3 regions of the Ancylomarina sp. YFZ004 genome follow, and region 3 is predicted to be linked to each of the others. Evidence: riboswitches for the same ligand, from Rfam matches in the RefSeq annotation. Region 3 holds a riboswitch; each other region holds the start of a gene.
The links. A riboswitch is a leader RNA that binds a small molecule or an ion and turns the genes downstream of it on or off. The one in region 3 is predicted to bind thiamine pyrophosphate.
Positions count from the first base shown of each region.

Region 1: linked by a shared signal. The riboswitch ahead of ACXR6G_RS06205 (class I SAM-dependent DNA methyltransferase) and the one ahead of thiS (sulfur carrier protein ThiS) in region 3 are both predicted to bind thiamine pyrophosphate.
Region 2: linked by a shared signal. The riboswitch ahead of tenA (thiaminase II) and the one ahead of thiS (sulfur carrier protein ThiS) in region 3 are both predicted to bind thiamine pyrophosphate.

Region 1 is NZ_JBTCHQ010000003.1:142,932-146,210, reverse strand. Features, by position in the region: gene thiE (thiamine phosphate synthase) at 1-557, opposite strand, end outside; gene thiM (hydroxyethylthiazole kinase) at 544-1,353, opposite strand; gene ACXR6G_RS06205 (class I SAM-dependent DNA methyltransferase) at 1,359-2,060, opposite strand; TPP riboswitch at 2,200-2,293, opposite strand; gene ACXR6G_RS06200 (hypothetical protein) at 2,427-3,080, shown strand; gene ACXR6G_RS06195 (hypothetical protein) at 3,175-3,279, opposite strand, start outside.
Region 2 is NZ_JBTCHQ010000001.1:295,572-298,850, forward strand. Features, by position in the region: gene ACXR6G_RS01260 (DUF1697 domain-containing protein) at 1-515, shown strand, start outside; gene ACXR6G_RS01265 (phosphatidylserine decarboxylase) at 517-1,410, opposite strand; gene ACXR6G_RS01270 (YwbE family protein) at 1,548-1,874, shown strand; TPP riboswitch at 1,885-1,977, shown strand; gene tenA (thiaminase II) at 2,037-2,681, shown strand; gene ACXR6G_RS01280 (carbonic anhydrase) at 2,850-3,279, shown strand, end outside.
Region 3 is NZ_JBTCHQ010000010.1:127,698-130,976, reverse strand. Features, by position in the region: gene ACXR6G_RS15510 (PepSY-associated TM helix domain-containing protein) at 10-555, opposite strand; gene ACXR6G_RS15505 (hypothetical protein) at 539-1,075, opposite strand; gene ACXR6G_RS15500 (hypothetical protein) at 1,350-1,565, shown strand; TPP riboswitch at 1,624-1,720, shown strand; TPP riboswitch at 1,768-1,858, shown strand; gene thiS (sulfur carrier protein ThiS) at 1,892-2,092, shown strand; gene ACXR6G_RS15490 (thiamine phosphate synthase) at 2,127-3,279, shown strand, end outside.

The sequences.
Region 1 (3,279 bases), on a different contig from region 3:
ACTACCGCTATCCCTTCTGCGCCACATGATACAATATCGCTCGCATTACTTGTGTTAATACCGCCGATACCAACCATGCGATGCTTGCTTATTTTAGCAATCTCTTTAATGCCATCTAAACCAAGAGCAGGGGCAATATCGTTTTTTGTATCTGTATAGAATACAGGTGATAAACCGATATAATCCACATCTAAAGCGTTAGCTTCCTTTGCCTGCTGAATGTTTTCAATAGATAAGCCAATGATTTTATTCTTGCCAAGTAATTTTCTGGCAACAGAATAAGGTAGATCAGATTGACCAATATGCAGCCCATCAGCATCTACTGCCAGTGCGATATCCACTCGATCATTAATAATTAAAGGAATTTTATAAGGAGCAAGTATGGATTTGATAGCTAAGGCCAGTTCGTAAAATTCTAAACTAGAGCTGTCTTTTTCCCTAATCTGAACCATGCTCACACCACCTTCAATAGCTTCTTTTATAATCACTTCCAGAGGACGGTTTTTTGTTAATCCTCTATCTGTTACGAGATACAGACTCAGATCAAAATTTTTCATACTTCGCCTTTAAATGTGTCTTGATATCATTCTCGGTTAAATTATATAACTGATCGATAAAGTTAACTTGCAGACTGGCTGGGCCAGCTGATTTTATAGCCGCCAACTCACCTGTGATTCCCATAACTGCCATGGTATGAGCAGCTGCTTCGAGTAAATTAGAATTAACAGCAGCAAAAGCTCCCATTAGAGCCGTCGCAGTACATCCCATACCTGTTACGCGTGGCATCATACTTGATCCATTGTGTATGGAAATAAGTTCTTTTCCATCTGTAATAAAATCAAGCTCTCCACTAATTACAACAATAGCTTTATTTTTTATAGCCATTTTTTTTGCTGCATCCACAGCAGTGAAGGTCGATTCTGTACTATCTACTCCTTTAGTTTTTGTCTTTTCATCAACTAAGGACATGATTTCTGAAGCATTACCTCGAATGATCTGAGGTTCACATACCTGGATAATTTGCTTAGCAGTTTGTGTGCGATATATTGTTGCGCCTACACCAACGGGATCAAAAACAATTGGAATCTTCTTCGATTTGGCACGTGCACCAGCTTGAATCATAGCATCCACCCAATGCTCACTTAGGGTTCCCATATTAATCACCAGAGAACTGGCAATATCAACCATGTCGGAAACTTCATCTTCGGCATGAGCCATTACTGGTGAGGCACCAATAGATAATAGAGCATTGGCTGTATTATTCATGACCACATAATTGGTGATATTATGCACCAAAGGTGATTTTTGTCGGATTAATTCTAAATCCTGATAGATTTTTTCAGCTTGTATCATATCATCTAGTTTTTAAAGGCACAAATAGCAACATAATCTCCTGAATCGTAACCTGTGATAGGTTCTTCAGCAACTTGATTTGAATAAAGTGGGTGTTTGGTCAGTGTTTGTGCAAAGTCAAAATTCTTAAAACCTGCCGTACTTAAGTTGTCGATTTTTTCCTGAGTTGTTCTCCAATTGGCAACACGAACCAATTCAATTGGATAGGGATCTCTTGGATTAACACCCTCAAGAAGTGGATGATCCCATGAATCAACAGCTTTGGCTAAATTGTACATCGTTGCATATGAACTTTCCTTAGGAACATCGATAACAACAATCTTTCCTCCTGGACGTAAAGCTGCATAAGCTTTATCGAAAGCTAATTGTAAATCGGTGATATAACTTGGTGTCCCATTAAAAAGTATGGTGTCGTAGTTTTCTTCGCCTAAATTAATTTTTTCAGCGGTGCTAATTTCAACATTTAAACCACGCTTGCGAGCGATCTCTGCCATCCCTACTGAGGGTTCCAAGCCGTTCTTAATTGAGATATTGAATTCCTTATCCAAAATTTCTTCGAATAAGCCACTACCACATCCTACCGAGAATACATCTCCAGGATTTGAAAGAAAATGCGCAACAAGTTTAACTTCTGAATACAAAAGGTTTTGGTTTTCGAGGAACCATGCATCGTAGTCAGATGCGTACTGATCAAAATTTGATTTCATGTCTTAGTTTAATCGTATTATTAAAAGCTCATTCTAATTCCTTAAATTTTAAGAATTATGAATGGAGATTATTAAATATAAGACTGATAGCTATGAAAGGTAGATCTACGAAATAGAAGAAAAGAGTAGTGAATACACCCTTTGTTTTGAATCGTTTTCCTACGCTGCAATTACGCATATCAGGTTCTAGGGTTTTATCTCAGCCTGTATCACAAGCACCCCTAACGGTAAGACAAAGGTATTATTTTTATGATTACAGCAATGAAATGAAGAGGATTCATTTATTCACAAATACAATCAATACTTATAGCGAATTTCATGTGAAAATTTAAACATTTTGTCTATTTTTGAGGAAAATATATACATATGCTAAGTATCTCTCAAATAGTAGAAAAAATCATTGCTCACCAGCCCTTTCTGGCTGAGGCTTTGGTAGAAGGCTTAATCAACGTTTCATCTTTGGCTCGTAAAATTCAACCTGAAGTGGAACAATATTTTGGTTCTGATGTGAAAAGTGGAGCAATCGTCATGTCAATCAATAGATTAATTCCGAAAATGAAGGGAAAAATTTCTCATCTTGGCGCTGAAGTGGTTGTCAGAGATATTATTGTCCGTTCACAATTGATTGATTACACCTATAAGAATTCAAGTATGCTAATTGAGAGACATACTGATTTGCTTAGAGCCATTGGGCCAAACCAGGAGTTCTTTTACACCATGGTTCAAGGGGTTTTTGAATCGAACTTAGTGGTGAGTCAATCTTTAGCTGAACAAGTTGAAGCTATTTTTGAAGAAGAAAGTCTGCTAAGTAAAAGTGGGCGCCTTTCAGCAGTTACCCTTAAGCTTCCAGATGAGAATTCGCAACAAGCCGGTTTCTATTACCACATACTTAAAAGTATTGCATGGGCTGGTATTAATATTCGAGAAGTGATATCTACAACCAACGAATTTACCATTGTGGTAAATGATGATGCCATTGATAAAACCTTCTCTGTTTTAAAGAACTTAGGACAGAGTTAAAAGGAAATAAATATTGAAGAATAATTCTTCAATTATCAGATATAAAAAAAGGGATGCCGTTGGCATCCCTTTTATATTTTATAGCGATTGTAACTTACAATACAGCTTTTACTTTTTGCAATAAAGAATCAACATCTTCTCTAGCAGGAGCAAGAGTTTTTGCTTTTGTGTATTGAGCAACAGCTTTCTTGTAGAAAGT
Region 2 (3,279 bases), on a different contig from region 3:
GCATAAATGTAGGTGGCAAACGCAAGCTGCTTATGGCTGATTTGAAAAACCTCTTTGCCAAATTAGGGTTATCAAATTGCATCACCTATATCCAAAGTGGTAATGTTATTTTTGAAATGCTCAAAGACGATGCGAATCAAACGCTTGCCAACAAAATTCAACAAGCAATATCTGCCAAATATGAACTCGAAGTACCTGTAATGGTTCGAAAATATATTGAATGGGAACAAGTGATATTGGACAATCCCTTTTTTAAAGATAAAAGTATAAGCATTGACCGTCTGCATTTGACTCTTTTGGATAAAGAACCAGATTTAGATAGAATTATAGATTTGAAAAAGAAAGATTTTGGTACCGATCAGTTCGAAGTGGTAGGTCATCATGTTTTTCTTTGTTGTACAGATAAATACAGCAAAACGAAGATGACCAATGGACTTTTCGAAAAGAAGTTCGATTGCAAAGCCACAACACGAAATTGGAAAACCGTTATGAAGCTTTTAGAACTGGCTCAATAAATTAAACTGTCGCTTTACTGGCAATATTTTCACCCATAAACACGGATGTTTCATAACCTTTAAGAGTATTCTCAAGAAGGTCATCAGCTAATTTCACTTTTCCTTTTTCGAAGAATAGGACTAGTGTTGAACCTCCGAAAGCAAAGTATCCCTTCTCCTCTCCTTTTTGAATCTGAGAATTATCCTGATAGGTTTGGATGATACTACCGACCATGGTAGCACCTACTTCTGATATAAGGATATCGCCATAATCATCCGTAACTAGCGTGCTGTATGCTCTGTAGTTTTGACAGAAAATCTCCAAACTCTTTTTTAGAGCCATAGGTGAAACCGAAAAATAACGACCTTTTATATCTTTAGATTCTGAAATAAGACCACTTGCAGGAAAGTGAAAACGGTGGTAATCCGTTGGAGCCAAACGAGCAATAAGCATTGATCCGTCAGCGTATTTTTCAGCTAGTTCTTTATTCTTAAGAAACGACTTAATCGTAAACTCAGATCCTTTTACAAAAAATGAAGAAGCATCAGTAATAGACTGAAAAGCAAGCAATTTACCATCAGCAGGTGAAACAACACCATTCCCGATTGGTCTCTTCTCTGCTTGTATCTTTCTAAAGAAAAAATCGTTAAAATTTAGATAGGCCTTACTATCGGTTATCTTATAATTGGATAGATCGATTTGATATTGAGCAATAAACTTATCAATTTTCTTCTTGGATAAACGGCTACTCATATACCAGCCACCAAGCATGGTTAACATTTTTCGTTTAACAAGAGTGTGAAGTGTTACTTTACCCAGAGAAGAATTATAAAGCCATCTTAACATTCCTTCACTTGGAACAAATTCTTTAACTAGACTTCCACTCTTTCTTTCTATATATTGTAAGGATCCCATAAATCTGATTTGAATACAAATTTAATCGATTTCGAAAAAGATTAAGGCTTCTTTTCCATTTTCTCACAATTTTATCCGATTTTATATTGATTTCACCTCATTTTTCAGGTAATCTATCTCTGAAGCAGCCTAATTCTATGTCAAAACTTCTTAAAACAAAAAATACATTTGAAGTAAACAATAGAAGCTTTATCTTGTCGAAGCAAATAGAAATAGCCTTTGATCTAAAAATTAGCATACAAAATACGATGGAGAATAGTCAGCCAGATGGCAAAAAAAGAAAAGATATCACAGTGGGATTAGAAGTTGAAATTGTACTAAAACAAGATCAACGAAGTGGCGATTTAACAGATGGTGTCGTGAAGCGTATACTCACCAAATCTCCCAATCACCCTCATGGCATAAAAGTGCAACTGGAAACAGGCGAAGTGGGACGTGTCAAGAATATTCTCGACGAAGATTAATAATAATAATAATGACCGTTAGGGGTGCTCATTATTGGGCTGAGATTAAACCCTGGAACCTGAAATGCATAATAGCAGCGTAGGAAAATGGATATTTAGTTTAGACATTTAGTTCAATCTGTTGTCGCCCATATCCCTGCCTGCATCTTTTAAAATAAAATAATGATGAGTTGGAGCGAAAACACCTGGAAACAAAATAAAGATACCTACACCCAAATTCTTGATCTACCTTTTATAAAGGGCTTAATTGATGGAACTCTTTCAAAAGAACGATTCAATTTTTATATCCAACAGGATGCCATTTATCTTGCAGAATTTGGGAAAGTACTTGCAGGCATTGCAAGTAAATTAAAACAAGCCATTGATAGCGAAGCATTTTATAAATTCGCCTGTGATACCATGATAGTTGAGCAAAGCCTACACAGCACTTTCCTCAAAGAAAAAGCAGAACAAGCTTCACCAAGCTGTCTTTTATATACGTCGTATTTACACAAACAATTAAATCAAGCTCCAATCGAAATCAGTCTGGCAGCGGTATTGCCCTGTTTCTGGATATATAGGGAAGTAGGTGATTATATCCTTGCCAATCAAACTTCTTCTGACAATCCATATCAAGTCTGGATCGATACCTACGGAGGAGAAGAATTTGCGGGTGCAGTGAATCAAGCCATTCAAATTTGTGATAAATATGCTGAAAACTCTACCAAGTTTCAACAAGAGCAAATGACTGAAGCTTTTTTAATGGCCTCGAAAATGGAATGGCTATTTTGGAACAGTGCCTGGAACTTAGAAGCTTGGAAAGCATAAAAATTAATAGATTCCTCTTTTTATTTCTCAAGTCTACATCAAGGAAAAAAGAACTTTACTATATTTAATCTCATAAGAGTATAAACCACTCGTTTTCTACATCCATTTTGGAATAAGTAAACGATCATACTCTTTTTGACTTATGCATATTAACCAAAATACTCAAAAGTGGATATCGAACACATATTTAATAATAATCGGAAATGGATTAGTGAAAAGCTCAATCAAGATCCTGAATACTTTAAGAAACTAACTGAAGATCAAAGTCCTGAAATCTTATACATTGGTTGTTCTGATAGTCGAGTTACTACCGGAGATTTAATGGGTATAAAACCTGGTGATATGTTCGTTCACCGAAATATTGCCAATATGGTTTCCAACACAGATTTAAGTGCCATGTCGGTTATTAACTACGCCGTTAGCTTCCTTAAGGTGAAGCATGTGGTAATTTGTGGTCACTACAATTGTGGTGGTGTAAAAGCGGCTATGCAGGCAGAAGATATGGGAATACTAAACCCCTGGCTGAGAAACATTCGCGACGTTTATCGCTTACACAAAGATGAGTTAAATGCCATTGATGATGAGCAACAAAAATACA
Region 3 (3,279 bases):
CTTTAATCTTTATAGAAAAAAGAGAAATGGTAGAATAATACCAATGGCAATTAACCATTTACCTATGCCCATAATGCCTTTTTTCCCAGGAACCATAAACATCCCCGAAAGAGCAAAAGCAAGCAAGGCTATGGCAAAAATATCAGCCATTAAGATCCATCCTGTTTTGCTGTTGTAATGCAGTTTATTCATAAAATAAACCCATAGCTTTTTTTCATATACTTCAAAACTAAGCTCTCCACTTATCGGATCGTAAGTTCCCAAACCACCTTTTAGGTAGACATTGTACTTGTCGCCTCCAGGTATGATTCTGTTTAAAGGATAATCAGATATAGTCTCCTTCCAATAAGCCGTTAATTGATCCGGACTAAGACTGGAAGCTAATTGATAATTGACATACTCGGTCTTATAAGCCGGATCTTCACCTTTCTTTTTATGATTCAATATAATGCCCGATATGGCATAGATAAGGGTTATTCCAACAAAGAAGTAACCCAAATATCGGTGAGTTAATCTAAGCCACTTGCGTATATTTTTCTTACTCCACAATTTCATAACTTGTTCCGTCTATATAATAAATAGCATAATAATCTTTGTTGTTGTCTTTCATCCAAGCTCGCATTTCTTTAATGTTTGCCATTTCAGAGCTACAGTGTTTCCCACCTTCTTCACCCTTATGCTTCTCCATCACTTCTGATGCCAACTCATCAATCTCAGAAGTTGCTAATCGTTTTTCCCTTATAATACCTGTTACCAATAAATCATTACCTGCAATTTCCTTATTGAAACCTTCAAGTGTACCCGTTGCTTCAACACGAAGAGATAAATTCCCATCAGCACTTTTTAGGATACATCTCTTTCCTGAGTGAGCACAAACATGATTCACCACGCCTTTAAAACTGATCTCCTGGCCTACTTTATCAGCGGCCACTTCCATAACTTGCTCAATATTCAATGTAAGCGATTTTGCTTCTGTTAATACAGCTGGCTCAGTTTTTTGTTTCTTAGAATCAGACTGTGTAAAATTACAGGACAGAAATACGAGGCATAGAGCCAATAAACTTAAATACTTCATCGATTTTGGGATTTAGGATTAAACACTTATTTCCTTTATTGTTTTGTTTTTGAATAACAAACCTAAGATTTACTGAACATATTTCCTAGTAATATAACAATTCGTTAACAACATAAAACAAGACAAAAAACTCCGATTTGATTTATCATTAACGAAAGAACTAACTCCATAAATATTCAAAGCCTCAAACTAAATACTTCTGGCTATCTTTACAATCTGAAACTATTTATTAACTCATACAAGACATAGCATGGACCAGGACGACTTTGATAAAATGAAAGAAATCAAAAAAGAAAATAAAGATGCTTATAAACCTTGGAATAGAAAGGATGATGATGAGATGATCAATCTTTTTTTTGATGGTGTAAGCGTTGGCGATATGGCTATCAAATTGAAAAGAACAAAAGGTGCCATTCGTGCTAGAATTAGAAAAATGGAGCTAACACAGATTAAGAAAAAACCTTCAAGCTCATCAGATAACACAAAATAATAATTTGAAACTAAACCTTCTTAGTCTTTAATTATTAAAATATTTCCATACATTTGACAACGTTTTACGGGGGTGCCTTAAATAACAGGCTGAGATTATACCCTTAATAACCTGATGTGGATAATGCCGCCGAAGGGAGTTAATACCAATACGATTTCTGTTTACCAGCCTTCTGTAAAACACACATTTTTTTTTGAACATAGTAATTGATAAGGGGTGCCCTATGGGCTGAGATCACACCCTCATAACCTGATGCGGATTATACCGACGTAGGAATATCAACCATTGGCCAAGGCCTCTTCTCATTTACTACAAAACAAATTCGTATGAAGGTTTATGTAAATGATGAAAGCATTGATTTTGCTGATGCTACAAATATTTCTCAGCTGCTTAAGCAGCTAGACACTGCTCCCAAAGGCCTTGCCGTTGCAATAGGCCCCAATATTATCCCCTCAAACCTGTGGGATGAATACCAACTAAAGGAAGATGATCAAGTTTTATTGATACGCGCCACTCAAGGCGGTTAATCAATTATTCAAAAAAAACTTATTTCTCTATCCTATGTTACCAATAGTTATTACACCTCCTGAAATTATTCAGAATGAAGTGCACTTATGGGAAGCTCTCTTTTTAGCTGGGCTTCAGCGTCTGCATGTTCGGAAACCACATGCCTCGGTCTCACAGTTGAATGAAATGCTAATTAGTTTACCTAAAAAATACCATTCTCGCGTGATTCTTCATCAGCACCACAAACTGTCTGAGAACTTCAAGTTGGGAGGCATTCATTTCAAAAGCATCAATCAGCCTGAAGAATATTCAATAAAAGATGAAAATTTAAGCCAAAGTAGATCATGTCATACACCACGGCAAGTCTTAAACAATTACAAAAAATACGATTATATCTTCCTGAGTCCGATTTTCGATTCAATCTCAAAAAAAGGCTACCCATCTGCTTTTTATACAGATGAGATCCAAACTTTCTTCCAAGATAACCCACAAGTGAACAATTGCATTGCTCTTGGAGGTATCAGTTCGAAAAACACTCAAGAATGTTTGGATTTAGGATTTGCGGGATGTGCTGTATTAGGAACTATTTGGGGAGGAGAAAACCTAAGTTCTGAACTTGTTTCGAAGCGCTATCAAAACATCCAAGCCAACTATAAGCCTATGAAAGACAAACCTTCTATCTCTAACTTTCAATTTATCACAAATGATTTCTCTGAGCTCAATGAAATAGAGCAAATCAAAACGGTATGCGAAGCTGGCGCCAATTGGATTCAGCTACGATTAAAAAATAAAACCGACGAAGAGATTCTTAAACTGGGCAAGCAGGCTGTTAAAATATGCCGTCAATACAAGGCCACTTTTATCTTAAACGATCACGTTCATCTGGCAACAGAAATTAGGGCACATGGCGTACATCTTGGCAAGGTTGATATGTCACCTATTAAAGCTAGAAAACTTCTCGGGTCAAACTTCATCATTGGAGGCACTGCCAACAATATGGATGATGTTAGCCAACTTCACAAAGCTGGTGTTGATTATATCGGCTTAGGGCCCTTTCGCTTTACACATACTAAGAAGAATCTAGCACCTGTTTTAGGACTGGGAGCTTACGAACAGATCTTACAAGAATGCCAAAACCAAAAGATCAGTATTCCCATCCTTGCTATTGGTGGAATTGAGATAGAAGATACTGCAAACCTTATGAAAA